2 regions of the Pseudoalteromonas sp. PAR1 genome follow, and region 2 is predicted to be linked to the other one. Evidence: predicted binding sites of a transcription regulator. Region 2 holds the regulator's gene; the other holds the start of a gene.
What was found. The regulator LexA, encoded in region 2, represses DNA repair genes until DNA is damaged. The targets are predictions, from matches to a motif close to TACTGTATNNNNATACAGTA.

Region 1 (15,729 bases), on a different contig from region 2:
GCAACCGATTGATGGCGTAAATAACTTAGATTATTGGTTAGGTAAAACAGACGAAAGTGCGCGTGATAGTTTCCTTTATTATTACGAATCAAGCATCAAGGCTGTGCGTTATAAGCAGTGGAAACTTCATTTCGAAACGAGCGAAAACTATTATGCTCAGTATGAGAAGCAAAAGTTCCCGATCATCTATAACTTACGTATGGACCCGTTTGAAAGCTTTGATGGCTTAACAGACCGTTCAGACATTGTGCAAGCTAAGCAATGGCTAAATGAGCCTGTGCAACATCTACTTGGTGAACACATTAAGTCATTGACTGAATATCCACCACTGCAAAAAGCAGCGAGCTTTGACTTTAGCCAACTGATGGAACAGTTGATGTCTGGTAAGCAGTAACACTCAATAAAACGATTTATTAAGTTGTTAATCTAAATAAATAGCCGCATCGGGAAACCATGCGGCTTTTTTAGTTTTATGTTAATGGGCAAAAGATTGTAAAAGCTAAAGTGGATCTAAAACCGAGCAATCAACGTATTCAAAGCATTAAGTTAATAGTGTGAAACATTATGAGTAATAAACAAAAGTCTGTGCCAACATCACGGTTTTCACGAGCTGTTCGGCTTGGCTCTTTAGCTGGTAAAGTGGCGGGTAATATGTTGTTTGAAGGCACAAAAGCATGGGCGGCTGGCAAGCAAACATCACGACAAGAGTTATTGTTACAGCCTAAAAATATTCAGCGCTTTGCCGAACAGCTTGCAAATCTGCGTGGGGCTGCAATGAAATTGGGCCAGCTGTTATCTATGGATAGCGGTGAATTACTCACTCCTGAGCTATCTGCAATTTTAGCAAGGCTGCGTGCAGAAGCGACACCTATGCCGCAAAAGCAACTAGTTAAAGTGATGCGAGAGCACTGGGGCGATGCATGGCTAGAACAATTATCACACTTTGAACTTAGGCCATTTGCTGCGGCATCAATAGGGCAAGTGCATATTGCTTACCGAGAATCGGGCGAAAAGTTAGCAGTTAAAGTGCAATACCCAGGTATTGCAAAAGGCATTGCCAGTGATGTTGATAACTTAGCTTACCTTCTCAAGCTCAGTGGCTTATTACCCAAAGAGGTAGAGCTACAACCTCTAATAGACGAAGCCAAACAACAACTTATAAACGAAGCTGACTACGAATTAGAAGCTAATTATTTAAAGCGCTACAGCGAGTGTTTAAAAGGTGACGACAATTATCTTATTCCTAATGTAGTAGATTCGCTTAGTTCTTCTCAAGTTTTAGTCATGAACTTTGTTGAGGGACAAGAGCTAGAAGCACTTGCAAGTGCAGAGCAAACGATACGTAATAAAGCTGCTCAGCAGTTACTAAGCTTGTTTTTACAGGAGCTATTTAGCTTTAAATTAGTTCAAACAGATCCAAACTTTGCTAATTATCAATATCAAATCGACAATCAACGCTTAGTACTTTTAGACTTTGGCGCCACCCGCGAACTACCTCAGCATATTAGTGATGGCTACTTACAGTTATTATCTGCCGCGAATAGTAACGACAGAGCAGGTGTTGCAACAGCAGCACAGCAAATTGGCTATTTTCAACAAGGGCTTGCGCAAGAATATATAGATAATGTCGTTGATATATTTCTACTCGCCTGCGAGCCACTGCGTCACCAAGGTGAGTATGACTTTGCAAATAGCGACTTACCAAAACGAATTAAAGAGCTCGGCCTTAAAATGAGCACCGCCTCAGAGCATTGGCACGCACCACCCGTAGGTGCTCTGTTCGTACACAGAAAACTAGCAGGCCTGTTTTTAATCGCTGCAAAGCTAGGCGCAAAAGTGAATGTGAACAGTATTTTTAAGGAGTTTGAAGTACAGAGTGATAAATAATTGAAAGGGAGTTTGTGTGAAGAAAAATGGGGTCAATCAGAGCAAAATTACCGGAGTCAGTACTAAATAACATTCCTTGAGAAATTACTAAAATAAACGACACTGAATTCTTAGGTTTAATATGGTTTAAATAGTCCTAGAGTTTCTAATTATAAATTGTAGTAATATTTACATAAGATGAATTTAGAGTTATTGTTAAAACTTCACGGACGTTTCGTCCGCAAACTTGTTCTGATTGATAAAAAGAAAACCCTTTTGCCTTGATATATAAGGTGGCCTTTAGGCCTAGTGCTGGACCCCCGACGCAGTCGCGTGATTCACCCTGACCAGAGTAGAGTTGCTTCGCAACCCCCTCTGGGGCGAATCCGCTGCGTGCCTTCGGCACTTTAGGATACCGACCCAGGCTATGAGACTTGTACTGGTTTTTCTTTTTCAGAGGCGGTTTGAGTCTCATAGTGTGGCGGAAGCCTGTTAGCACTTTTGTGCTGGGTCGGTTGTTCCAAAAATTGTAAAGGGAATTATTAGTCAAATGACCACTCCAGATATTCCTCTGTTTAAAGCCGGTCCAATAAATTCGAAAGCTCATTTAGCAAAAGTGTTAAATATTGACATATCTGATATCGATGATGTCTTAAACATGCCACTAGATAAGAGATATAGGCCTCCTAAGAACCCCATTTTGAAATCTGATGGAACAATTAGGAAAATATTTAACCCTCATCGAAAAGTAAGGTTTTTGCAGCGACGCATTAATAATAGAATTAATAAACAGTGTATAAGATGGCCCTCCTACATTTATGGTTCTATCCCTAAAAGCATTGAAAATGGTAATCGGGATTATGTTGAATGCGCTCATAAACACTGTGGGGCAAAGAGTATTTTGAAAGTCGATATTTCTAATTTCTTTGACAATATACAAGAATTTCATGTGAAGAATATGTTTAAAAATCTCTTCCGGTATTCTGATGAAGTTTCTGAGATTATAACCAATATATGCTGTTATGGTGACAGAGTTGTGCAAGGAGCATTAACCTCTAGTTATATAGCTTCACTTATTTTGTGGGATGTTGAATTATACTTAGTGAGAAAGTTGAAGCGTTTGAATCTAACTTATACGCGGTTAGTTGATGATATTACTGTTTCTTCTACTAGTCACAATTTTGACTTTAACGGGACATCTAAGCTGATAGAAGAAATGCTAAATGAAAAAGGCTTACCACAAAACATTGATAAAACTAGAGTATACCGTCTTTCTAGTGAGCCTCTTAAAGTCCATGGCTTAGTAGTGTCATTCCCAAACCCTATATATTCTAAAGATGAAGTAAAGAATATTAGGGCGGCTGTTCATCAACTGAAACATAGAGCTGAAAAACAAGAAGATCAAAAATCGAAATCATACAGGAACGATTACCAAAGGATTTTAGGAAGAGTTAATAAGCTTAGTCGTGTTAAAAATGACAAGCATGCAAAGCTTATAAAAATACTTAGAAGTGATGGTTTAAGACCCAAACCATCGCAATCAGACAAAATTTCTGCGGAAAAGCGATTTGATAAAATAGTGATTGACTACAGCAGAAAAAAATCTCAATACAACTTTTATAAAAGATATCATTATTTAAAGCATCTTTTATTTTTTATAAAAGGAGAGGGTGGCTCTGACTATAAAAAGTTTGCACAAGATAAGCTTGATAAATTATTACGTTATGAGCCAGAATTTAAGATCAAGGAATATTAATGCTAGTGAAGAGCAAAATAACAAAGCTGGCATGTATTTATGCTTTCATAAACTTCATTTTCTTAGTCCTGCTGTTGGTGCAAATGAATGGAGCAGGAACGTTTTCACTTGATTTTTGCATTCAAGATCGTTGCCTAAAATACATATATGATAGGCACCAATATTTTATCGAGTTGGTGATTGTAATAAATAAATTTTTAGCGGGGCTTACGGCTATTTTTGGCGTAGCTTATGGTTATGTAGCTTTTATTGAGCAATCAAAGGATAGGGCTTTTAACAACCACCTTCGCAATTTAGAGTTTTTCGTATCATTCATAAAATCTGAAATTGATCGACTAGATTACCTCTCTCAATCAAGCGTTGATTTCAATATTTTATATCAGTTGATTTACCCAAATTCATCTGAAGGTAAAATGTCTAACTTTGATGAGTACAAAAGAAGAGTTAAAGAACTGAGAGACTATGTAATTAGCTATTCAAATGGGTATAAGGGTGGGATTAAAAAGATGCCGAACTCAGAAGTTTCTTTTTTTAATCATAAAAAGAAAATAATAAAGCTCGCTAAAAAATTTGGTATTGATGTTGCTAATTTACCCAAAGGAGACTTTTTTTCCGTTGAGAGTGATTTCTTTAAATTGCTAGACGTGATAACCACAACATTTACAAATGAGCGAGAGGTTCAGAGAGCGCGTTTTCTGATGCATAAAGTTGATATTCACTACAGATAATGAGTAGTAATCTCAGGCCTACCCTATCTCTTGTGAAGTGGTTTCCAAGGCCGTTTCATAGCTAAGCCATAATCTTTTAAGCTCAACATTTCTCCATTACACATTCAAAATGTGTAATGGTGATTTTCAACACTAGATTGAATTCCAATTGGCTGGAAAAGCTTTTTACCTTTAGGGTAAGTAGCGTAAACTTCTCCAATATCTAATATAAAATGAATATCCTGTTCTCTGCTTGATAAAACCTTTCCTAAGTATAAATTTGCTATATACAGACCTGCTAGTGCTTGTAACACGTTACCTAAATTCGCTTTATTAAAATGCTCTCTGCGTTCATGTTTTAAGCAGTTATAGTCAATCCACCATGAAGGAGACTTGCCTACGTTAAAATCTTCCCATGGGATAAATTGCAATTCGAATTCGAAAGACTGTACTTTTTCAGCTATCAGCCCTTTTTGATTTTCAACTACATAATCACGATAAATCGCTATGTTTGCTTCTTTAGATTTTTTAGAGGGGCAAATACTACATATTTCTTTGAGAACGACTTCTACCTCTGCACAAATAGCTAGATAGAGCTTCGCTAGCTCAATGGAATATGTTTTAAAGTTATCACTGGAGAAGTGAATGTAACGTGACATTGCATATACATCTGATTCTAGCGAGAGATAATAACGCCAATGTAGATTTTGTTTCATTGATTCCATTCAAATTAGCCTTTTAGGCTAATTGCTCCACTTATCGATGACAGGTTACATGTCTCTTTAATGTTAATTCTTTAACTCGAAAAATACCTTTGATCTTTAATTTCATCAAGGTAGAAGAGAACGTACTTTAAAAGTAAACTTACAGGAAAGTAAATTCAAGTAACTTATTGAATAGAGTGTAGAAAAGATGGTCGGCATAGCAGGATTTGAACCTGCGACCCCTGACACCCCATGACAGTGCGCTACCAAGCTGCGCTATATGCCGACGTTGCAAGCCATAGTACGGCTTTTTTTATAAAAATCAATACACCTGCGGTTTGTTTGGCTGTTTATTGTCCAGCTCTAATTATAAAGTGATTAGGCTGGCGGTTAATCTAGCCAATCGTTGATCGTTTTGTACATAAAGTCGCGTATTAATGGTTGAGCATCGGCGTTAGGGTGTAAGTTATCGTTTTGCATAAGCTCTGGTCGGCCAGCAATATCGATCATAAAAAATGGCATTAATTCTGAGTTTGTTTCATTGGCAATAGTTTTAAAGCTGTCGGTAAAAAGCTTGGTATAACGCGGGCCGTAATTTGGCGGAATTTGTACCTCCATTACGGCGGTTTTCGCCCCAGTTTGTTGGCTTTTTGCTATTAAATCACGTAGGTTAGCTTGTAAGCGCTTGATTGGAAAACCGCGTAAACCGTCATTTCCGCCAAGCTCTATAAGCACGTGCGTAGGTTCGAACTCGGTTAGTAATGCATCGAGTCGTCTTAATGCACCGCCTGTGGTTTCACCGCTAATACTGGCGTTTACTAGGTATACTGATTGGTCTTTTTCATCGTACTTATCTTGTAACAATTTAACCCAGCCTTGCTCTTGTTTAAGGCCATAAGCGGCGCTTAAACTGTCACCTAAAATTAAAATTGTGTTGTCAGCTGCTGCCGTAAGTGGTTTGATTACTAACAGTAAAACGAATATAAAACGTAGGATTGGATGCATCATATGTCAGCGCTTTCTCAATTAAACATTATTCAAGTTAAAGGACTTTCTAAAACGGTCACCACAGTTGAGGGCGACCTCACCATCCTCAGTGACATCAGCTTTAATGTCAAGTCAGGAGATTCGGTTGCGGTAGTGGGCACATCTGGTTCGGGTAAGTCTACTTTATTAAGTTTATTAGCCGGCCTTGACCAATCAACCAATGGCAGTATTCATTTAGATGGTGCTGCATTACACGAATTAGATGAGGAAGCACGTGCTGCACTTCGCGCTGAGAAAGTAGGTTTTGTATTTCAATCTTTCATGCTCGTGCAAAGTTTAACAGCTCTAGAAAACGTGATGCTACCGGCAGAACTTGCTGGAAGCAAAAATGCTAAACAACAAGCACTTGAGCTACTTGAAAAAGTAGGGCTAAGTCATCGTGTTGGCCATTACCCGTCGCAATTGTCGGGCGGTGAGCAGCAACGTGTAGCGATTGCTCGTGCATTTATTGGTACACCTAAAATTTTATTTGCCGATGAACCTTCAGCCAACCTTGATAGTAAAAACGGTAAGCTCATTGAGTCGTTATTATTTGAACTTAATCAAGAACACGGTACGACACTTATTTTGGTAACTCATGATGAGCAGCTTGCGCAAAAATGCCAGCAAATATTACATATTGAAGCAGGGCAATTAGTAACAGTAAAAGAAAGCGAAGGAGTGCAAGCGAATGTGGGCTAAATTAGCACTAAAACTGTTTTCACGTGAGTTTAAGCGCGGTGAGTTAACAGTGATCAGTGCAGCCATAGCTTTAGCTGTACTGACTGTTTTAACTTTATCTATGGTTACTGACCGTATCGGTCAAAGTATTGAGCAAAAAAGCAGTGCCTTTATTGCTGCAGATCGTGTCTTAGCAAGTAACCATGCTTTACCTGCTGAGTTTTTAGATAAAGCCGCCCAAGATAACATTCGCACCGCAAAAATAACCTATTTCGACACCATGCTATTTGCTGGTGACGAAATGCAGTTGGGTTCGGTTAAAGCGGTATCAAACACTTATCCATTAAAAGGCGAGCTAAAGATAAAATCTAGCTTAACTGCTGAGCCTCAGGTAACTGAAGACATTCCAACTCGCGGTGAAGTTTGGCTCAGTGAGTCGGTGTTCTATGCGCTTAATATTAAAGTTGGCGATAAAGTAGAGTTAGGAGCCGCCACTTTTGTTGCCAGTCATGTTGTAGCTGAAGAGCCAGATGCACCGTTTAATGTGTTTTCTAGTAGCCAACGTATTTTAATTAACGAAGACGATATTGCAAAAACTCAGGTTATTCAGCCGGGTAGTCGAGTGTTTTACCGCCAGCTCTATGCTGGGGACGAAAGCGATATCGAAAATTTTTATAGCTGGTTAAAACCTCAAATGAAAGAAAACCAGCGTTGGTATGGCGTTAAAGACCGCCAATCGCCTATTTCTAATAGCTTAAACCGCGCCGAAAGCTACTTATTATTAGCAGGCTTACTTGGCATTATATTAGCAGCTGTGGCTATTGCGGTATCGGCAAAGCGCTATTGTGAACGCCAATACGACCCTGTTGCAATGATGAAAACACTCGGCGGTAGCCGCGCTATGATCCGTAAAATATATCTACTTCATTTGAGCCTTGTTTGTTCAATGTCGGTGATCGTTGGCTTGCTGATTGGTTATGGATTGCAAGCCATTGCAACAGATTATCTAGCACAAAGCATGGGCTCAGTACTTCCTAGTGCATCGGCTAAACCGTGGATTATTGCAATTAGCACAGGTTTAATTTGTGCAATTATGTTCTCGATTAAACCATTACTCGATTTATTTGATATTCCGCCGCTGCGCGTACTGCGTCGTAACTTAGGCGATCGTTTATTGGTCAGTAAAATACACCTTGCTATGTCGGCACTTACCGTGTTTTTACTGATGTGGTTATTTAGTAATAATATTAAAATAAGCGCTATTTTGTTTCTCTCTACAGCGTTTTTAATTGCTGTGTTGTTTGGTTTATCAAAGGTTATATTTGGTGGCGGTCGAAAGCTCGGTTTAAGCCCTGGTAATAGCTGGTCTTTGGCGATTGCGTCTATCCAAAAGCGCGCCAATGTGAATGCTGTGCAATTGATTAGTTTTGCTTTGGCTATCAAACTGTTGCTGTTTTTAATTGTACTTAAAAATGACATGATCTCTGACTGGCAATCGCAATTACCGGTTGATGCGCCCAATTCATTTTTAGTGAATATAACAGAGCAAGAACTAGAGCCAATTACGAGCTTTTTAGCAGAGCGAAATATGCCAACCTCTGACTTTTACCCGGTTGTCCGTGGCCGCGTAAACGCCGTTAATGGCGAGTTGGTAGCTCGTGAAGTCTCACAAGAAGACAATGAAAAGAAAGATGAAGAAGCTCGTTCCGGTATTGGTCGTGAACTAAACCTAACTTGGCGTGAAGATTTACCAAGTCAAAATGAGCTTATTGACGGCACATGGTTCACAAAAGATTCTGTCGCTGAAGCTTCAGTTGAAGAGTCTATGCTTGAACGCCTCGATGTTAAATTAGGCGACACATTAACCTTTTTGATTGGTGCACAATCGTTTGATGCCAAAATCACCAGTGTGCGCAAGGTTAATTGGACAACATTAAAGCCGAACTTCTTTATTATTCTAAGTCCTGATGTATTGGCGAGTTTCCCTGCTACTTATATTTCATCGGTAAATGTGAAGGCAGATAAAAAGCGCGAGTTTAATGAGCTAATGCGCCAGTACCCAACGGTTAATGTGATTGATGTTGAAAGCTTTATAAAGCAAATCCGCTCAACCATAGAGCAAGTATCGTTAGCGATAGGGTTTGTGTTGGCAATTGTTGTTGCCTGTGGTGCTCTAGTGCTTATTTCACAAGTACAAGCAAGTTTAGGCGAGCGTATGCAAGAGATAGTTATTTTGCGAACCTTAGGCGCGAAAGGGCGCTTAATTAAAAATGCCACCTTATATGAGTTTTTACTATTAGGGGTCACAGCAGGCTTAGTCGCAGCCATTGTTAGTGATGTTGCATTATTAATAGTACAAAGGCAGATGTTTGAATTAGCAGGTAAACTGCATCCGCATATTTGGTTAATTGGCCCTGCGGTAGGGGGCTTATTTGTGGCATGTTTGGGTTATTTAATGATAGCCAGAACAATGCGCAAAAATACTCAAGGCTTATTGCGCTCGTTGGCATAAGAGAAAGCTGTGTGAAAAATGCTCGCAATTGCGGGCATTTTTTATGAATTGCAATTGGTTACTGGTAATTTATACAGTGCTCTGGCATTATTAACTGCAGATAATAATGATAATAGACGGGTCAGTTAGTTGGCGATTATTTTAGGAATTGATCCTGGTTCACGATTAACAGGGTATGGTGTGATTGCCCATCAAGGTGCAAAGTTTACCTATTTAGGAAGTGGTTGCATTAAATTAGCCGATCACGATTTTCCGGTGCGCTTAAAAATGATTTACCAAGGTATTAGCCAGTTGGTAGAACAATTCTCTCCAGATAGCTTTGCTATCGAAAAAGTGTTTATGGCACATAATCCAGACTCGGCACTTAAACTAGGCCAAGCCCGAGGTGCAGCAATTGTTGGTGCTTCAATGGCTGAGCTGCCAGTTTATGAGTATTCGGCACGACAAATTAAGCAAGCAGTTGTAGGTAATGGTGGTGCCGATAAGTCGCAAGTACAGCATATGGTTAAAAATATATTAAAATTACCGGGCACTCCGCAAGCCGACGCTGCTGATGCCTTGGCTATTGCTATTTGTCATGCTCACTCAGAACAAAATTTAATAAAACTTGCGGGTAGCGCTAGCAAAACCGTAAGAGGACGATTAAGGAAGTAATATGATTGGTCGATTAAATGGCTTACTAGTTGAAAAACAGCCACCAGAAATTCTTATTGAAGTAAGTGGTGTAGGCTACGAAGTACAAATGCCAATGACCTGTTTTTATGATTTACCGGCAGTGGGTGAGCAAGCGATTATTTATACCCACTTTGTAGTACGTGAAGATGCCCAGCTATTATTTGGTTTTAACAATAAAACCGAACGCGCTTTATTTAGAGAGCTTTTAAAAGCCAATGGTGTTGGCCCTAAACTTGGCCTTGCCATTTTATCGGGAATGTCGGCGCAGCAATTTGTAACGTGTGTAAATAATGAAGATGCGACCACTTTGGTTAAACTACCGGGAGTTGGTAAAAAAACCGCTGAGCGTTTAGTGCTTGAAATGAAAGACAGACTTAAAAATTGGGGTAATGACTTATTTACGCCATTTAGCGATAATGCGGTTATTGAGCCTGCAAGTAATAATACACTTGTGGCAAATAACGCTGCCGATGATGCTGTTTCAGCACTTGAAGCGTTAGGTTACAAATTACCGCAAGCACAAAAAGCGGTTAAAGCAGTTAATAAACCAGATATGACGACCGAGGTTCTAATTAAAGAAGCTCTAAAATCAATGTTGTGAGTAAACCATGATTGAAGCAGATCGCTTAATTGATGCATCTGAGCAAAGTAACGAAGACAGTGTTGACCGTGCTATACGGCCAAAGCTTCTTAACGATTACACAGGCCAGCCGCATGTTAAGCAACAAATGGAAATTTTTATTGAGGCCGCACGGCACCGTGGTGAAGCACTCGATCACTTATTAATATTCGGTCCACCGGGTCTTGGTAAAACGACTCTTGCTAACATTGTTGCTAACGAGCTTAACGTAAATATTAAAACGACGTCTGGCCCTGTACTCGAAAAGGCAGGGGACCTTGCTGCACTTTTAACAAACCTTGAAGAAGGCGACGTACTGTTTATTGACGAAATACATCGCTTGAGCCCGCAAGTTGAAGAGATTTTATATCCCGCAATGGAAGATTATCAGCTGGATATAATGATAGGTGAGGGCCCCGCAGCACGCTCTATCAAGCTTGATTTGCCGCCATTTACTTTAATTGGTGCAACAACTCGTGCTGGCTCACTCACCTCACCACTTAGAGACCGCTTTGGTATTGTACAGCGCTTAGAGTTTTATTCTGTTGAAGACTTATCAAAAATTGTTGCTCGTTCTGCCAGCTTTTTAAATTTAACCATGTGTGATGAAGGCGCGGCCGAAATAGCCAAGCGCTCGCGTGGTACACCTCGAATTGCAAATCGTTTGTTGCGCCGTGTGCGTGATTACACCCAAGTACGCTCAGACGGTAAAGTAAATGCTTCGGTGGCTGAGCAAGCACTCGATATGATTGATGTTGATAAAAGTGGCTTTGATTATATGGACCGTAAATACTTGCTTGCTATTATCGAAAAATTTATGGGTGGCCCAGTTGGTCTTGATAACCTCGCTGCTGCCATAGGCGAAGAAAAAGAAACCATAGAAGATGTAATAGAGCCTTTTTTAATACAGCAAGGTTTTATTCAACGCACGCCACGCGGACGACTTGTCTCGGATATTGCCTACCTTCACTTTGGTTTAACACCCGATAAATAATCAAACCTAAAGCTTAGTTACAAGCTTTTTATTTATAAGTTTCGAGCAGCTCAAAAGGGCTGCTTTTTTAATTTAGGTAACTTGGTTTTATTTATTAGCAAGATAGGATTTACCGCTTACCGCTTACCGCTTACCGCTTACCGCTTACCGCTTACCGCTTACCGCTTACCGCTTACCGCTTACCGCTTACCGCTTACCGCTTACCGCTTACCGCTTAGTATCATTTTAACATCTGTAATTCACATGCTGTTAAGTTAGCTGTAGGTATTCTCGTTGACGTTTGCTCAGGCAAAAAAAAGCCCGCATAAGGATGCGGGCAAACAACAAGTTGAAGGAAGTAATCTTGGAAACTATGGCCAATTTGAACGAGGTTTTATCCTGTGCAAATTAACCTGGAGCAATACGAAACATCATAATGCAAAAAACTGAGCTTAATGAAAGACTCTTTCATGAGGTTGCTAGCTCGGTATAGGTAAATAATACGCAATGAAGGATTTTTCTTCAAACTAGAAAAATTTTATTTTCAGATAAAAAAAACTAATGTGAGTGAAAATTTAAGTTGTGTGCTTTTTGTTCACTTTTTGGTGTTTTTATATCTAAGCTCATGAATAAAGTGGGTTTTAAAAATTTTATGAACTTCATTCAGGATTAGTTTAAGTATTCTGTAGTAGATTTGCAAAACTGCTTTTGGGTGTTTATGCGTGTTTTTTGAATAAAAGCGCTATTTTTTGAGGTTTTATTAGCTTTTTAGGATTTTTGCAATGACTTTTTATTAAGGTAAAAATATGCACAAAAAGACGAGTGAAACTTAATATGACTAAAAAATAGCTAAGCAATTTGCTTTTTACCGTTAATTGCCGCTAATTCACAGCAAGAGCGTTGTCAGTTTATAACTGACTATATACACTAGGCACAACTTTTGGCCTCATTTATGGTCAAACAGTGCGCATGTAAAAAATATAACAAATTATATAGAAATCTATTTTAGGAGTTTAACGTGGGATCAGGGCTTAATTTTTTAGATCTTATTCTAGAAGCCAGTGTACTTGTCCAGCTAGTAATGTTGGCATTAGTCGGTATGTCGGTAATGTCATGGGCAATTATTTTTCAACGTAAAAAAGCGATTTCTGATGCACTTAATGGCGCAAAGCGTTTTGAGCAAAAGTTTTGGTCAGGCGTTGATTTAAGTAAACTATATAATGAAGTGTCAGCCCGTCCTGGAGGCGCTTCTGGTGTTGAGGCACTTTTCGTCGCAGGTTTTAAAGAATTTGCTCGCCATAAGAAAAATTCAATTCAAAGCGCAAGTATTGTGATGGAAGGAACGCATCGTTCTATGCGCGTTGCTTTGTCTCGCGAAGTAGAAAAACTAGAATCAAGTCTTTCATTTTTAGCAACAGTAGGTTCAATTAGCCCATATATCGGCCTATTTGGTACGGTGTGGGGTATCATGAATGCGTTTATCGCGTTAGGCGAAGTTAAGCAAGCTACGTTACAAATGGTTGCACCGGGTATTGCAGAAGCACTCATCGCTACAGCGATGGGCTTATTTGCGGCAATCCCAGCTGTTATCGCGTACAACCGTTTTGCAAACAAAGTAGAAAAGCTTGAAGGTAATTACATTAACTTCATGGAAGAGTTTGCTAATATTTTACACCGCCAAGCAGCTACACAAATAGAGGCTAAAGCGAATGTATCAGCGTAAGAAACGTCGCCCTGTAGGGGAGATAAACGTAGTACCTTACATTGATGTAATGTTAGTACTGCTAATCATATTTATGGCAACAGCACCACTTATCACCCATGGTGTAAAAGTCGACTTACCGAAAATGGAAGAGTCTGATCTTGTTGATACCAAAGATACACCACCGATCATTGCTTCAATTGATGCCGAAGGTAAATATTATGTCAGTATTGGTACTGACCCTGAAGCGCCGATGGAGGCCCTTGATGTGGCGGCGGTTATAAAGCTACAGCTGCAGAAAAATCCAGATACTCCGGTTATGATTAAAGGCTCTGGCCGTGTTTCTTATCAAGAAGTATTACTATTAATGGACTTTTTGAAAAACGCGGGTGTTCCGTCTGTTGGTTTAATGACTGAATCATTCGAGGAGTAGTATGCGTGCATCAATAATAAAATCGGTTATTTTGCACCTTGCTATCGTTGGTTTTTTAGTAGCGAGTGCAAACTTTCATATGCCAGCTCCTAAAGTCATGGAAGTAAACCTTAATCCAGCGTTACCTGCACCAGAAAAAGCTGTGTCTGCTGTTACCGTTGATCAACAACAGGTTGAGCAGAAAATTGCAGAGCTTAAAAAGCAAGAAGAAGCAAAAAAACAAGCCGAAGCGAAACGTATTCAAGAGCTAGAGCGTCGAGCTAATGAAGCGCGTAAGCAAAGAGAAGCTGAAGACCGTCGTCTTAAAAAGCTAGAGCAACAGCGCCGTGCTAAGGAAAAAGAAAAAGCAGAAGCTGAAGCACAAGCGAAAAAAGCACGTGAAATTCAAGAGAAAGAACGTGCAAAAGCCAAACAAGCTGAAAAGCAAAAGCAAGAGGCTGAAGCTGCAGCAAAAGCAGCCGCTGATAAACGTAAAGCTGAAGAAGAAGCGTTAAAGAAAGCGGAAGAAGAGCGTAAGCGTAAAGCAGCTGAAGCAGAAGCTGAGCGTAAACGTAAAGCTGAAGAAGCTGAACGTAAGCGTCAACAAGCTTTACAAGAACAAATGCTGCAAGAACAGTTAGCAGCAGAGCAAGCTGCACGTAACAAGGTACGTCAACAACAAGTTCTAGGCGAAGTTGAAAAATACAAAGCGTTAATAATGGCACGCATTCAGCAAAACTTCTTAAAAGATGAGAAGATGAAAGGCAAAGAGTGTCGCCTTAATATACGTCTTGGTTTTAATGGCCTTGTGACTCAAGTAAAATCGCTTGGTGGTGATACCTTAGTGTGTGAAGCTGCAATGCGTGCAGTGCGTATGGCAGATACATTACCAGTATCACCTGATCGTGACGTATTTGAGCAACTAAAAAATATAAACTTAACCATAGCACCTAAATTTTAAAGGAATGATATGTTTAACCAGATAAAAACTGCGTTTTTTATTGTATTACTGGGCTTTCATGGCATTGCCAGTGCTGCCTTAGAAATTGTAATTACCGATGGTATCGATGGCGCTCGCCCAATTGCGGTTGTGCCTTTTAAATATCAAGGTGTTGGTCCTATCCCTGAAGAATTAAATAAAGTGATTGCAGCTGATTTAATGCGCAGTGGTAAGTTTAAGCCAATCGATGTAGCAAACATGCCGCAGTTACCGGGCAAAGATGCTGATGTTGACTATGGCGCATGGGTTAACCAAGGCGTTGAGGCTGTGCTTGTTGGTCAAGTAGAGCAACAGCCAGGCGGTCGCTACCTTGTAAAATATGAACTTATTGATGTTATTCGTGGGCAAATCACTGGCGGACAAACAAAAATGATGGCTAATGGCAAATTAATGCAAAGCCAAGATCATATTTTAGACGCCCGTGAAAGTGTGATTTCTGAAACCGGTTTTCGCCGTTATGCACATCGCATTAGTGATGTGGTTTACGAAGCGCTAACTGGCGAAAAAGGCGCATTTTTAACAAAAATTGCTTACGTTATCGTGCGTGATGATGAGCCAAAACCTTATCAGCTCGTTGTTGCAGATTACGACGGTTATAATGAACAAGTTCTACTTCGCTCTAAAGAACCTCTTATGTCACCAGCGTGGTCACCAGATGGGACTAAGCTTGCGTATGTAACTTTTGAGAATCGTCAAAGCCAAATTTACATCCAAGATCTTTACACTGGTAAGCGCGAGTTAATCACAAGCCATCAAGGTATCAATGGTGCACCACAGTTTTCACCAGATGGTAAAAAGCTACTTTTAGTACTTTCGAAAGACCGCAATGGTGCAACCGAAGTATACCTTTTAGACCTTGCTACGCGTAAAGAAACACGCCTAACAAATCACCGCAGTATCGATACAGAGCCTTCTTGGTTCCCAAATGGTGAAGATATTGTGTTTACGTCTGAAAGGGGTGGTAATGCCCAGATTTATAAGTTAAATTTAAAAACAGGCAGAGCTAAAAGAATGACGTTTGATGGTGATATGAATTTAGCAGGTTCTATTTCACCTGACGGAAAAGAATTAGTGATGGTGAATCGAACAAACGGTC
Region 2 (15,729 bases):
ATCACAGGGTCACCGCCCCCCGCCGCATCAAAAAAGCTGGTTGCAAAGTATTTATCGGTCAACACCATAGTGACCGCCCCTGCTAAAACAGGCATCACAGCAATCAACAAAAATGCCGTAATAAGCCAAGTCCACACAAACAGTGGTAACTTCATCCATGTCATGCCGGGCGCTCGCATATTAACGATAGTCACAATAACGTTAATCGCCCCCATGATTGAACTAATACCCATGATATGTATAGCAAACACAAACAAGGCTGTATTATCGTTACTATAGGTCGTTGAAAGTGGCGCATAAAAAGTCCAACCAAATGCAGGGCCACCACCCGGCATAAGTAACGAAGCCAACAAGATTAAAAACGCGAATGGTAATATCCAAAAACTCCAGTTATTCATCCGTGGTAGCGCCATATCGGGTGCACCGATCATCATAGGCACCATCCAGTTAGCAAGCCCTGTAAATGCCGGCATTACCGCACCAAATACCATTATCAAACCATGCACTGTGGTCATTTGGTTAAAAAAGTGTGGATCGACTAGTTGTAAACCAGGTTGAAACAATTCAGCGCGGATCACCATTGCCATCGCGCCACCAATTAAAAACATAGTGAGCGAAAATATCAGGTATAAACTGCCAATATCTTTATGATTGGTGGTGTAAAGCCAACGTTTGAAACCTTTTGCAGGATGATGGTCATGATGCGCATGCTCAGTGGCTTGTTCATTAATAACGTTGCTCATTCTTTCGCCTCCGTTGCTGCATCGATAGCTGCTTGAATTTGACTTGGTTGAATCACATCGCCTGTGTCGTTACCCCATGCATTTCGCTTATATGTGATAACCGCAGCAAGTTGCTTAATTGAAAGCTGTTTATCAAATGCTTGCATCGCTGTACCCGGCTTACCATGTAATACGATGTCGATGTGGTCTTTTACATCTCCAAGCACAATTGGACTCCCCTTAAGAGCTGGAAAAACTCCCGGCAAGCCCATTCCTGTAGGCTGATGACAAGCCGCACAACTTGCCATATAAACTTGCTCCCCAAGAACCATTAATTCTTCTTTCGGTAGTGTTTGATCTAATAAAGCCGCATCAGCTGCTGCAGCATTGGCCTTTTCTTGCTTAGCTTCTGCTAGCCAGTTAGCAAATTCGTCTTCAGGCAACGCTTGCACAACAACAGGCATGAAACCATGATCTTTACCACACAACTCAGCACACTGACCCCGGTAGATGCCTGGCTCATTTATGCGTGTCCATGCCTCATTGATAAAGCCCGGGTTTGCATCTTTTTTAACCGCAAAGTCAGGCACCCACCATGAGTGAATAACATCATCTGAGGTCATTAGAAAACGAACTTTTTTATTAATAGGAAGTACTAAAGGCTTATCAACCTCAAGTAAGTAATGTTCTGTTTTGTCAGCTTGGTTATCTATTTGGTCTTTTGGAGTAGATAGAATTGAGTAATAAGCAATTTCCTCGCCCATGTACTCGTAATGCCATTTCCACTGTGAGCCCGTTACTTTAATTGTAATATCGGCTTTAGAAGCATCTTCCATCGCTATCAGTGTTTTTGTAGCTGGAATTGCCATGGCGATTAAGATCACAAATGGTATGGCAGTCCAAAGAATTTCAACCTTGGTACTTTCGTGGAATTGTGCAGGCTTGGCTCCTTTCGACTTTCGATGGTGGATCAAAGCCCAAAACATCACCGCAAAAACGATGATGCCTATCACACAACAGATAATAAATATCGTCATGTGTAATTCATAAACACTATTACTTATATCAGTCACCCCTTTACGCATATTAAATTGGCTATTTGCCAATGCTAACTGCACAGGTGCGAGTAATATAAGCCACAAGGCATAACGCAGTTTACCCATGTGACGGCTCCTTTTAATGCTATTGCAAGACGCAAAGCGAAAAGGCGATACAACAAGGTGCCCATTCGTTTTTTTTATTGTTCAGAGCGACTACGTATCATTTTGACCCAGCGATGATACCAACCCTATGTTTAACACCTAGCACATTTGAGTGTATTTTTATTAATCAGGTGTTAATACACTGTATTAACCAATTAGTTAAAAAATGAGCAATAAGCAAGTTTTAGTAGTAATAAATGTTTATTTTGGTGCAAAAATAACAACTATAATCAGCGCGTTATTTTAAAATGAGAGGCAGAGTGAGAGTAAAAAAAGAGTGAAAAACTGCGCCATATAAGGCTTTATACAAAGAGTAAGGGTTTACAAATCGATGCTAAATAATAAAAAACAAGCAACGCACCAAATTACAGCAATTTGGTGCACTATTTTAGAAACAGTTACATCCAGTCGGCATTACGAATAACACCCACCGCTAACCCTTCAATATTGAAAGATTCATGCTCAAGATCAACTTCAATTGGCGAAAATTCTTCGTTTTCAGCATGTAAAAATACTTTACGCCCAGCTTTTTCAAGACGCTTAACAGTTACATCTTCATCAACACGAGCAACAACAACCTGACCATTTTCAGCAACTTGCGTTCTATGTACTGCGAGTAAATCACCATCCATGATGCCAATGTCTTTCATACTCATACCATTTACACGCAGTAAAAAGTCAGCCGCAGGTTTAAATAGTGAAGGATCAACCTGACAATGACTTTCAACATGTTCTTGCGCCAAAATGGGCTCACCCGCTGCAACTCGTCCAATTAAAGGTAAACCTAATTGCTCAGGTTCGTCTTCTTCAATTAATTGAATACCACGACTCGCCCCAGGCTTCATTTTGATCATGCCTTTTTTTGCCAGTGCTTTTAGATGCTCTTCGGCAGCATTGGCACTTTTAAAACCCAATGTTTGAGCTATTTCAGCACGCGTAGGTGGCATGCCTGTATCTTTAATAAAGACTTTAATTAGTTCTAAAATTTGCGATTGGCGTTTTGTTAATGGGCGCATACAACTGGTTTTCCATACAGTACATTTAACTGTGAGTATATACAGTTATCTGAAAATCGCAAATTTAAATTAACGCCATCATATTGCTACAAAACTAACATTGAACCAGGTATAAAGATGCCATAAGGTATTATTTTTAATTTGCAGGCAAGGAAATACAATGAGTATTTGGCATCAACCAATCACACTAGAGCTTTGTAAAAGTTTAGAGCAAGGGATCACCGGGCAAGGTACTTTAATGAAAACCATGGGCATTGAGGTGACTGAAATTGGTGATGATTATTTAGTGGCGACTATGCCTGCCATTCCTGAGCATCATAACCCTATGGGCATGGTACATGGCGGAGCGAACGTCGTGTTAGCAGAGACAGTGGCAAGCTATGCGGCTAACTTTGTGGTTGATTTCAATAAATTTTATGCTGTTGGCCAAGAAATTAATGCCAACCATATGAAAGCATCTCGTAAGGGTGTATTAACGGCCACAGCAAAGCCTCTTCATTTAGGTAAGCGCACTTCAGTGTGGGATATTAAAATTACCAATGCCGCAGGAGAGCTTTGCTGCGTATCAAGAATGACCGCAGCTGTTGTAGAGCGCTAAGCTCAGGCTATTTTTCGACTGGATAAATCGTAATTTCAACCCCTGCGCCAATCGCTGAAATACGCAACAAGGTATCAGCATGCAGGGCTTGATTAAAACATTTTGGTGAAACGCCTGATTCAAAGCCAATATCAAATGTACGTTTAGAGCACGACAACCACTGCTTAAGAGCATTTCGTGAACACGATTCAATTAATTCACACAACTGATTAATCGCTTTGTCTGGTGTACTGATATCAGCAGCAGCCTCAATACGCGCTAGTTGACGGTATTCATCTTGGTCGTAATGTAAAACCATGGCATTTTTCTTTAAATCAGCAACAAGTGCACTAATATCGTGCTTTGATTCAAGCTCCAGATCCACATTTAAAAATTGAATTTCCGACATACTCTCGTTTTTACCCTCTATTGATATCGACTGAAACTTTAACTCAGTTTTGTATATATACCAAATCTAGAATACAGTTAATGCGACATTATGCCGCATTGGCAATACAGTTAAACAACCTAAAATAGCTCCCATACAACAATAATAACGGAGTAATGATGAATAAACGCATGTTCAAATATGCTCGCAAAGGGCATAAATGGCTTGGCTATCTGCTAGCCATTCAGCTACTTCTATGGCTATCGGGAGGCTTAGTAATGAGTTCACTCCCCCTCGAAAAAGTCCATGGTAAACATTTAGCAAAACGCAGTTTAGATAATCCATTTATGGTGGCTGATTACACAGCATCAGTTGATCGGATAACCGCCCAATTTCAACAAATAAAAGCGATTAACTATAGTCACTTTTTAAATGCACCAATCATTGAAGTTACTACTGAGCAAAGCACTGTCAGCTTTAATGGTCATACTGGAGCTCCCATGGCAAAACCCAGTGAGGCTGAAATTATCGCGAACGCCAAAGCACACTTACTGATTGATGCCAATGTTTTGCAAGTACAGCAATTAAAACAAGGACCCCGCGAAGCTGCACATAAACAAAACATATGGCAAGTTCGTTTCGATGATTGGCTTGCGACAACCATATATTTAGACAGCCAAAACGGTAAAGTCATCACTGTGCGCAGCACCCTGTGGCGTATTTTCGACTTTTTCTGGATGCTGCATATTATGGATTACGACGAGCGAGAAAACTTTAATAACCCACTGCTTATCAGCTTCTCAGCCACCAGCGTGCTGTTTTGTATTACCGGAATTATTTTGTTACTGCAAAACGTTCGTATAAAGCGTAAAAAACCAGCTACACGTGTTGGTCTATCAAAATAGGATTGCCATCTGGGTCGGTGATAATAAAGCTCGCTTCACCGGCCTTTTGTATTGCTAAACCTTGCTGCTGAAAATGCAGAGCTAATTGCTCAAAAGTAGCAAACTCAGCCAACGTTTTAGCATTTTGATCCCAACCGGGGTTAAAGGTCAGCATGGTTTTATCAAACATTCCTTGAAACAAACCAATTAAATGCTCACCGTTTTTCATAATTAGCCAATGCTGCTCTATTTCGCCGGCAAACTCTTTAAAACCCAGCTTTTCATAAAACAGCTTAGAGGCATGGATATCTTTTACATTTAAACTCACAGAAAAAGCACCTAGTAACATAGTAGTAATTCCTTTAATGAAAACGGCCTAACAACTATAGCTGAGTTGAAAAACTTTTCCTTTTAGAATAGTCACTCTAAAATGAGCTTTCCTGTAGTTCACTGATGTGATGGATATGCGTTTATTTCTCTACTTTACCCTTTGTTTAATAATCAATTTCTCTGTAAATGCAGAGCAATTTTCAAGCTTTTCTAGTGCCAAAAAGCACTTAATAAAAACCCTACCAGACGATAGTAAAAGCCTTTACTGTGGATGTGACATAAAACGCCAAGGTAAGAAACTTGTCCCAGATCCTAATGGATGTGGCTATATACCTCGAAATGCAATGACATGTTCAGGCAAAGAAAATGTTCGCGCAAAACGAATTGAGTGGGAGCACATAGTACCTGCGTGGGAATTCGGCCATCAGTTACAATGTTGGCAGAACGGCGGACGCAAAAATTGCCGAAAAGTCAGCGAAAAGTTCCGAAAAATGGAAGCTGATATCAATAATCTGGCACCTGCAATAGGTGAAATCAACGCTGATCGCTCTAATTTTCGCTATGGAATGGTCACATCCCATAGTCCTAAATACGGTGCTTGTCCTATTAAAATAGATTTTAAGCAACGGGTGTTTGAGCCTCCTATTTATGCACGAAAACGTATCGCTGATGCCTATTTCTACATGCAGCAAACCTACGGATTAAAAATTTCAGATAAACAACGACAGCTATTCGAGGCATGGCAACGACTTGAAGTGGCTCAAGTAAATGACCGTAAAGCACTCTAGTTTAGAGCAATAATGTCAATAAAAAAGGGGCGGCCATCTATTGCTATGGGCTATAGTTATTGATACGTTTTAAGCAAATATTTACAGGAAAGTAATTCATATGTTTAATTGTAATAAACTTGCTCTAGCGGTGTTTCTGGTAGTGTCTGGCTTCTCTTTAACAGGATGCGGAGGAGGAAGTGGCTCGTCTGATAGTACAACTAATCCGCCACCGCCAACAACTTCTGAGCCATCTTGGACGGCAGGAGTTTTCGCCCCATCAAGTGAATTTAAAAACCAATGTGCGGTTCCTCGAACTGGCAATGACCCTTACAATAATAATAGGCCTTACCCAGATACTGCTGGCAGTGAGTTTACAGAAAAAATGTGGTTACGTTCATGGAGTGATGAAACTTACCTTTGGTACGATGAGATTGAAGATAACGACCCAGACAACTTCAACTCTGTCGCCGCTTATTTTGCGCAATTAAAAACATATCAAACAACTGACTCAGGGGCATATAAAGATAACTTCCACTTCAGTCGCCCAACCGAAGAGTACTATAAAGAAGCACAATCAGGCGTGGTTTCTGGCTACGGTATTAACTGGGCATTTTTAAGCAATGTCCCCCCTCGTGAATTACGTATTGCTTATTTAGAAGATGATTCACCAGCTAAAAATGTCGGATTACAGCGCGGTGATACTATTTTAATGGTCGACGGCGTTAGTATTAACACTAACACCCAAGAAGGCGTAGATATTTTAAATGAAGCGCTTTTTGGACCAACAGCGGGTGATTCGCATAACTTTGTTGTGCGCAGTAACGATGGCAGTGAAAAATCATTCACACTTGTAGCGGGCAATATCGCGCAAACACCTGTTCAGAATGTTAATACCATCACTACCGCCAATGGTACAAAAGTCGGCTATATGCAATTTAATAGTTTTATTAGTATTGCTCAACCAGAGCTGATAAGCGCTGTTAACAAGTTTAAAAGCGATAACATTGACGAGCTAGTGATTGACTTTAGGTATAATGGTGGCGGCTTATTAGCGTTATCATCTCAGCTAGCTTATATGGTTGCCGGCCCAGCTAATACTGATGACTATTACTACTATCAAACCATCAAAAACGACAAGCAACCACAAGAGGCTCCCTACCCATTTATTGACCGTGAAATAGATTACTCTACATTTCAAACAACCAATAGCCGACTTCCTGATCTCAACTTATCTAAAGTATATGTACTAAGTACAGCCGGAACTTGTTCTGCGTCAGAAGCGTTTATAAATGGTTTAAAAGGTATAGATGCAGAAGTCATACTTATTGGTGATACGACCTGCGGTAAGCCTTATGGCTTTACACCCACTCATAATTGCGCCACTACTTACTACACTATCCAATTCTCTGGAGCTAATGATAAAGGCTTTGGGGAATATGCTGACGGTTTTAAACCAACTCCTTCACCTCAGTTTGATGCAGATGTTAAAGGCTGTGTAGTTGCTGATGATTTTGATAACAAACTAGGTGACACACAAGAACGCTTATTTTCAACAGCAATACATCATATTGAGAATGGCAGCTGTCCAATTGTTGTACAAACAAATAGCATCAAACAACCAAGCTTTGCCTCTCAAGCAGAACAAGCCAGTGGAATCCCACTTTCTTATAAACAACCGCTTTATAAGGAAAACATGGACTTAACACGTCCATCTCCGGCTAAGGACGACAACAATGAACAATAAAGCACTTTTCACTTGCGCACTATTAGTGAGTTTAACGGGCTGTAAAAGCACCCAAGCAGAGGAGCCACAAAACGCCACGTTAACGCGCGTAAATCCTGGCGTAATCACTGAAATACAACAAGCGATTCAATCAGCTAAAGGGGGCCCATTGGTTACTTTAGCTGATAACGTGTTTACTAAAAGTGCTGAACTATTGATAGATCATGGGACAAATAAAGGGCCCGATGGATTGCCAATTATGGGGGCGCATAGTATCCCTTCAGAAAAATTTGTGCTGCAAAAAATGGGTGAACAGTGTTTGCTCTATTACCCAAAAAAAGAGCTGCGAGTACCACTACCAAATGTAGAATGTGAAGCAGAATAGACAATAAAGGCGCAGTGACCCACTGCGCCTTTCGTTGTTTTATAACTGTTGATGAGGGCCAAACACCTCATAATGAATTCGCTCACTTGCAACCCCTAAACTAAGTAGCTGCTCTTTTATCATTGCCATAAATGCGATTGGACCACACAGGTAAAAATCACCTTTACTAATTGGTAAGCTAGCAGCAATGTGATTTACATCCATCAAACCCGCAAAATCTCCCCCCTTGCCATCTTTAAACCAAGTAACACAATGTAATGAAGCGTGCGTTTGCTGTTGTTTTAATAAATACTCTTTAAAGGCAAACTGCGTCTCACTGTCACAAGCATGCAAGTAATGAATTGGCTGGTTATGTTGATTACTTAATAATGTCTCGAGCATGGCCATCATTGGGGTTTGACCAACACCTGCCGAAATCAACACGACAGGAAAATCAATTTCGCGAAGCACAAAGTCTCCCGCGGGTGGGTAAACCTCTACCTCATCTCCCTCTGTTAAGCTATGTAAGTAATTAGATACTAAGCCTTCTTTTTTCACGCTAATTCGATAATTTCGACCGTTACTTTGTTGCGACAATGAGTATTGCCTAACTTGAGTTAAGTCGCTGTTTGCTGGCGTTACTTTTATCCCTAAATATTGACCCGGTAAATACGCCACAACAGGTTTTGCATCGACAGGTGTTAATGTAAAACTACATATTTGCGCTGATTCCATCCGTTTTTCTGTAATGGTGAAAGTACGGGTACCAAACCAGCCTCCCAGCGCCTTTTTGGTCGTTTGGTATAACGCCATCTCTTCGGTGATACATACATCCGCTAATAAAGAATAAGCTTCACTCCATGCGTACTCGACCTCAGGGGTAAATTGCTCAGGCAGTAACTCTTTTAAAGTTGCAATCAAATGCCCACCAACAATAGGGTAATGCTCTGGCAAAATATGATAGCTGGTGTGTTTGTGATTAATGCGCGCAAGCGCTCCTTTTAACACTGCCAAGTTATCAATATTTGCAGCATAGGCCGCCAAAGCATTAAACAACGCGAATTGCTGAGTGCCCGATTGCTGATGTGTCATATTAAAAATATTTTTAAGCTCTGGGTTGTAGCTAAACATACGATCATAAAAATATTCCGTAACTTGAGGTCCTGCTTGTGCAAGCAAAGGCAAAGTACTTTTAACAATCTGGATCGTTTTTTCAGATAACATAGTTTTTCCTATTGGAGAGATTAACCGCGGCGACCATCAACACGACGATTGACTAAAATGGGCGCACAATGAAATAAAAATAAGCTAAAGCCAGCAATCCAAAGCAACGCACTTAACTGCCATGCAAGGTGATGACCTAAATAAAAGGGAAGTAACGAACGTACAATGGCAGCTAACGCAATGAGTAAAAATGCCAAACTAATAAACGCAGGGGCTTGTAATATGCGCCCTGTGTGACCATGAGAGACACGTACCATCATGGCGATGATCATTAAACCGATGGTGCCAACAGTGATCAGATGAAGCGCGTCTTTGAATAAGATAATAGGGCTGAAATAACTGAGCGCGATAAGCACAAAACCAACCGATAAAGCCCAATAAGCCAAGTGTAATGACCATAGCAAAGGCACTTTTAAAATCCCTTTATGCCACCACACAACACACCGAGCACCATGTAAACAAGCAAGCCAAGCAAAAACCCAACCAGTACTCATCGCGCTAAAAAATAGCTGACTCATAAAGAACCATGTAATGGCGAACAATGAGCTAAATAGGACTAATTTATCGAGCTTGGGGGTTCTAACTTGTTCACTTAAGCTAAGACCGCGAGCGGTAAAAAATGGCACAACTCGCCCAGCGACAACACCAACCAGCAGCGTCATGATAAGTACGCCAGTATCAACAACCCCCAGTGCCAGCAACATTTTATTAAGCACAACTAAGCTCAAAAAAATCACATTGAGTGCACAGAGCAAAGATGCGATGACAATAAATAAATAGTTATGGCGGCTTTTCGCCTGTATCAGCATGTCAGCTAGAATAATAATTCCAGCCAGCCACCAAACGAGTTGTAATGCACTTACAATATAAAGATTTAGCTGCTCGTACCCTGCAATATCAATAAAAAAACTAAGTCGTGCAGCAAGCCAAATTATGCTCAGCAAACAGAGCTTTATGCCACTTACACTCGCCACGCCTGTCCATGTTTGTGCAGCGGTGAGCAAAAAGCCCATAGCAACGACCCCTGCAAAGCCAAACAGCATTTCATGAGCATGCCAAAGTGTTGCGGGCATTGTTAGGTGCCACTGTGCATAACCCGCCAAGACTAAAAACCAGTAACTCATTGCAAACACAGCTAAGGCACCCGCTGCCAAGAAAAAAGGCCGAAATGCTAATGCCCATAACGGCCACTGGCTGAGTTGATAAAATTTGATTTTAGCTGGCATAGGTTCAGTTAAATTAATGACTTTCATTAGTGCTCTCAGGGTTTAATTTCCCTAGCTATTGCACAGTTCAAGCCAGAAATAAAAACCATTAAATATCAGGCAATTAAACTTTAACGCTTGATAAAAAAGTCAAAATGACACACCATTAAAAGCATCAAAAACACACATTCAGGTCAAATTGACATGGCGCTCAAAAAACCCCTTCTTGATGTTGCTCTTGCCCTTACCAAGGCAAGCAGAGTTGATCACAATTTCAGTTATTTGTTGAGTTGCATTAATGATTGGCTTGAATGTGATGCCGTTGCCTTGTTATTGAAACAAGGTGATGTGTTAAAGCCCGTAGCCCAGCATGGATTGTCGGACGATACGTTAGGAAGGCGCTTTAAAATAGCAGAGCATCCTCGCTTATTTGAAATATGCCGTGGCAGTGAGCCGTTAAAATTTGCCAAAGATTGTGGCCTACCCGACCCCTACGATGGTTTATTACAAAGCCAGCATGGAGACTTTCCTGTTCATGCCTGCATGGGCGTGCCACTGCTGAGCAGCAAAGACAACACTGAATTACTCGGTGTTTTAACCTTTGATAGTTTAGATGAACATGCCTTTGACGCTTTAGCAATAAACGAGCTCAATCAACTAAAACAGCTAGCAGCAGGCTATGTTGAGCATGCCCTAACCTTGCAGCATCTTTTGCAACACGCACAGCACAGCCATCAAGTTGCACAACAGCTTAATCTTGAAGCGCTAACACGAGAAGGTGTCGAAATTATTGGCAATAGCCAAGCAATGCAGACCCTTAAAAATGATATCCAGCTCGTAGCTGCCTCAGAATTTAGCGTATTGATACAAGGCGACACAGGCGTCGGTAAAGAGCTGGTTGCACGCAATATCCATTTAAACTCAAAACGCCGTGATATGCCGTTGATCCACTTAAACTGCGCATCATTACCAGAGAACTTAGCCGAAAGTGAATTTTTTGGTCATAGTAAAGGCGCGTTTACTGGCGCACATACTTCGCGTCAGGGTAAGTTTCAACTTGCCGATGGCGGCACGTTATTTTTAGATGAAATCGGCGAGCTTCCGCTTGCGATGCAAAGTAAGCTATTGCGCGTTTTACAAAGCGGTGAAGTACAAACGGTGGGAGAAGACCAAAGCCGTTATGTCGATGTTAGAGTGATTGCAGCAACCAACCGAAACTTAAAACAAGAAGTCGCTGCAGGGCGCTTTCGTGCAGATCTTTATCACCGATTAAGCGTCTACCCATTGCATGTTGCACCATTAAAAGAGCGCGACAACGATGTTATTTTACTGGCAGGCTTTTTTGTTGAGCAAACGTCTAAAAAACTAGGGATTAAACAACTTAAGCTAAGTAGCGATACACAATTACTGCTGCGCCAATATAATTGGCCGGGCAATGTGAGAGAGCTTGAACATGTGATCAGCCGCGCGGCACTCAAAGCCAAGCAACAGCAATGGCAACAAAGCATTGTTACTATTGAGCCTGAGCATTGTGATATTGCTAAAACAGCGGTTGCAACACCAAGTCCAATTGCTGTTAACGAACAAAAAACCGCTCGCTTATCGCTGAAAGAGGCAACCGATGCGTTTAGCTATCAGTTTATTATGCAACAGCTTGAACTACACAACCTCAACTGGGCAGCCACAGCACGCAGCTTAAGCGTTGATAGAGCCAACCTTGTGCGTCTAGCCAAACGGCTAGGCATTAGCGTTAAAAAGTCTGTTTAAGCTTTTAACGCTTTAAAATACGCTTTTAAAAGCTGACTAAATGCTTGTACTTTGGCTGTGCGATGCACCAAGTGATGTGTCACCAGCCAAAGGTCTGTTGGCCAATTTAGCTCTTTAGGAAGCACTGGAAGCAGATCAGGGTATTGGCTTGCCACTTCATGCTGTAGACCACCAATTCCTAAGCCTCTGACAATCGCCCGTGTTGCTTCTGATGTTTCAGACACCCTTAACTTAATTTGCGCCGGCTCAATGTGCTGATCTACCCATGCAAAATAAGGGACTTTACCGTTATAGCCAGCCACCCCAGATACAAAACTATGCTGCTGCAACTGCTGAAGGTTTTTTGGCATACCATACTTTTCAATATAGCTCTTAGAAGCATAAAATCCTGATGAAAGCTCAGCTAAATGCTGGGCAATATAGTCACCTTCGTCAGGGCGAGGGCCCGCTCGCACAGCAATATGCGCTTGACCGTGGTCAAGACGTAAACGGTTTTGATCAAGAATAACTTCGAGTTGCACTTGCGGGTGCAAACTTTGAAACTGCTCACACACATCGCTCAGCACATCAATAAAACCACTGACCGTAGTTAATAATAAACTGCCTCGCAATTGGCTATCTGCAGCAACAATATCGTTATGAAGCTTTTCAAGTTCAGCGTTAATCGATTTCGCAGTAGCAAACAATTTAGCGCCAATTTCTGTCACCGTATAACCCCGAGCGTGACGGTGAAATAACCGTGCATCAAGGTTATCTTCTAAATTGTTGATTCTTCTAAGCACTGTGCTGTGATGAACACCTAACGATTCGGCAGCAGCGGTTAACGTGCCGAGTCTTGCCACCTCGTAAGCGACTTTTACATCTTGCCAATCATCAAATTGAATCGCCATAACGGCTCCTTGTGTGCATATACGCACATAAGTTTTGCGTTAATTTGGCTTTTCTGCAAGCTGTTTTTTGCTAAAGTGAGCATATCAACAGTGAAGCTTAAAAAAAGGAAGCCATCATGACAGCACCAAAAATTATTGCCCTAGCAGGCAGCCTACGTAAAGACAGCTTTAATCAAAAACTGATTAATGAAGCTGCACGCTTCGCCCTCGAAAGTGGTGCTGAAGTAGAAGTGATTAAATTAAGTGATTTAGACTTACCTTTATTTGATGAAGATATTGAAGCGCAAGGTACACCAGCTGGCGCACAATTATTAAAAGATAAGCTTCGCGCAGCTGATGGCATTTTACTAGCAAGCCCAGAATATAATGGCTCAATTACAGCGCCACTTAAAAACGCAATCGACTGGGCATCTCGTACAGAGCAAGGTGCAGTACCTGCATTTCGCAATAAAGTTACAGCACTTTATGCAGCTTCGCCGGGTGGCTTAGGTGGCTTACGTGGTTTAAATCACGTACGTGATATTTTATCGGGTATTGGTAGTTTAGTGCTTGCCGATCAACTCGCAGTACCTGCTATCCACACTAAATTAGATGAGCAAGGCCGCATAAGCGATGCTGATACAGCCGAAAAAGTTGCTAGCCTTGCCCAGCAACTTGTCAGCGTAGCGAGCAAATTAAATAAGTAAGCCTGATTTAATAACCCTTAGCTTAGCTTTGTCGCTGCTAGCTTAGCAGCGATAAAGTCTTCATGGGTTACATACAGCAAGCTTGCGACGCGGCGAATAACCATTTCTTCATGCTTATCTAAATTGCCATCAGCGTAGGCCAAACGCCACAACAGCTCGATAATATCAATACGTTGCTCGGCACTGCACTGAGCATTAATTTGCTTAGAAAACTGAAAGTAATCAATAGCATCATCTAAGCTTTGTGAAGCACCATCAATAAGCTCTTCAACAGCTTCATCTGTTAAAGAAAAATATTTTTTTAAGGTCTCATTCAGGGTCTGTTGCTCATCATCCTGTAATTCATCATCGGCACGCATAACCTCAATTAACAGCGCAGCAACAGCAGTTTTGAGATCATGCTCACTGATACTAGATTGCGACTCACTCATAGTTGAAAAAAGTTGTTTTATTTTGTTGAGCATCACATTTGTCCCCTATGGGTGTTAGACTACGTATAAGACATTACGTTACCTTAGTTTGACTATGGATGCTAATTCAGGTTCAACATCATTATGAAACAAGGTTTTAATCACATGGAGTTAAGTGTTTATGAGTGAAGTGAGAAGTACACCAGCACTATTAATTAGCGCCTTTTTAATGTTAGTGGTTTGCAGTAATGCGCACGCAGCAAAAGACGAAACAGAAAAGCTCTACGATTTCGACGAAAAGGTGCACTACTATCAAACCAAACTAGCAGATGGCCGCTATCATCTAGAAATTCAATCGGATGATTACGCACACTTCAAAAACCAAAGCGTTTTTTTATTACGTCACGCAAGTCGGCTCTGTAAAGATGAACCGTTTATGTTAAGAGTGACTGATGGGGTGCAGGAGTATGAACGTTTTCCAACTAAACCACGTGCCTACCAGCCACCTTTAACGGTTGTTTTGCAATGTGAAGACGAAGCTAAATAGTACTAGTCTTCATATCCCCATGGTGCGCTTGGCGGCGTAATAGGTTTAGTTAAATCAAAATCAACGCGAAACTCACGTCCTTCACGTACTAAGCGATACGTAAATTGCTTTGGATAAATATACATTTGCCACGTGTTACCCATTGATTGGGGAATACCTTGGCTTGCAAACAATTCTTTTGAATATTGATCAGCCGGGAATGACTGCGCATTAGCAAAACCCGCATCAAGGGTATGACCACCATACATGGTTGATTTGTCATCGCTGCCATCTTCATGGCGATGATCATGCTTTAAACTAAGTCCACTGCCCGTTTTTGTGATGATCCAAGTACGAGATGCATCATCACCCACATGAAATGGCACTTGTAACTCACGCTCGTTACAACGACGTACATGCATTACTAACTTTTTGCCCGCAAACGAGCTAGGGCCTGCAGCGTTATCAACGCTCACTTTACCTTCGTAAGCTTTACCGCAATGGGCCGCAATGTTATCAAAAAAGCCGTCATGGCTTGGAATTGACACTAACGGCGCAGGTCGTGCAGCCGCTACTGATGATGCTGCTACGAGTATCGATGCCACTAAGTATTTCATGGTGTGTTCCTTTATTTAAATTATGATGTCGCTAGCCTAGCCTGCCCCTAAGCAGAAAGGAAATAAATTAGCTAAACAACCTAAAACCATCTGGTGAGCACGCTCATATACCGCCAACAAATTGCAATACAAAACAACCACTAAAAATGACTGCGCTCATACAAAACAACTAAATCATTAATTCTTAAAAGGATTTAAACACATGAGTATCATATGCAGAAATAGCACAGACAATTTAAACAGCTGAGTTATTTAATTTTGACTACTAGACTAATAAAGAGTGCCAATCACCAAAAGCAAAGCTTCTATCAATCATAACCTTACATAATTATTGGCTAAAATGTTCCCAAAAATAAAAACGCGGCTCTCGCCGCGTTTAAGTTCCACATGTAAAACCTACTTATTGCCAAGGACGCTCAGCTTTAAGT

Region 1: the regulator LexA is predicted to act here: its motif matches at 9,312-9,331, upstream of ruvC (crossover junction endodeoxyribonuclease RuvC).

Annotation. Positions count from the first base shown of each region.
Region 1 covers NZ_CAMZMY010000004.1:134,897-150,625, reverse strand. The annotation lists gene QL229_RS04675 (hypothetical protein) at 1-394, shown strand, start outside; gene QL229_RS04670 (AarF/ABC1/UbiB kinase family protein) at 565-1,887, shown strand; gene QL229_RS04665 (reverse transcriptase family protein) at 2,417-3,622, shown strand; gene QL229_RS04660 (retron Ec48 family effector membrane protein) at 3,622-4,350, shown strand; gene QL229_RS04655 (hypothetical protein) at 4,455-5,054, opposite strand; tRNA gene QL229_RS04650 (tRNA-Pro) at 5,243-5,319, opposite strand; gene QL229_RS04645 (arylesterase) at 5,424-6,041, opposite strand; gene QL229_RS04640 (ABC transporter ATP-binding protein) at 6,042-6,761, shown strand; gene QL229_RS04635 (FtsX-like permease family protein) at 6,751-9,252, shown strand; gene ruvC (crossover junction endodeoxyribonuclease RuvC) at 9,382-9,906, shown strand; gene ruvA (Holliday junction branch migration protein RuvA) at 9,908-10,528, shown strand; gene ruvB (Holliday junction branch migration DNA helicase RuvB) at 10,536-11,540, shown strand; gene QL229_RS04615 (hypothetical protein) at 11,622-11,798, shown strand; gene tolQ (protein TolQ) at 12,538-13,242, shown strand; gene tolR (protein TolR) at 13,229-13,654, shown strand; gene tolA (cell envelope integrity protein TolA) at 13,656-14,594, shown strand; gene tolB (Tol-Pal system beta propeller repeat protein TolB) at 14,604-15,729, shown strand, end outside.
Region 2 covers NZ_CAMZMY010000030.1:20,903-36,631, reverse strand. The annotation lists gene ctaD (cytochrome c oxidase subunit I) at 1-743, opposite strand, end outside; gene coxB (cytochrome c oxidase subunit II) at 740-1,885, opposite strand; gene lexA (transcriptional repressor LexA) at 2,323-2,940, opposite strand; gene QL229_RS18660 (PaaI family thioesterase) at 3,101-3,538, shown strand; gene QL229_RS18655 (hypothetical protein) at 3,546-3,926, opposite strand; gene QL229_RS18650 (hypothetical protein) at 4,085-4,810, shown strand; gene QL229_RS18645 (VOC family protein) at 4,785-5,138, opposite strand; gene QL229_RS18640 (endonuclease) at 5,254-5,907, shown strand; gene QL229_RS18635 (S41 family peptidase) at 6,008-7,633, shown strand; gene QL229_RS18630 (hypothetical protein) at 7,623-7,997, shown strand; gene hmpA (NO-inducible flavohemoprotein) at 8,037-9,200, opposite strand; gene QL229_RS18620 (NnrS family protein) at 9,221-10,453, opposite strand; gene norR (nitric oxide reductase transcriptional regulator NorR) at 10,610-12,172, shown strand; gene QL229_RS18610 (LysR family transcriptional regulator) at 12,169-13,062, opposite strand; gene QL229_RS18605 (NAD(P)H-dependent oxidoreductase) at 13,179-13,748, shown strand; gene QL229_RS18600 (TerB family tellurite resistance protein) at 13,766-14,212, opposite strand; gene QL229_RS18595 (hypothetical protein) at 14,340-14,705, shown strand; gene QL229_RS18590 (hypothetical protein) at 14,708-15,301, opposite strand; gene leuD (3-isopropylmalate dehydratase small subunit) at 15,702-15,729, opposite strand, start outside.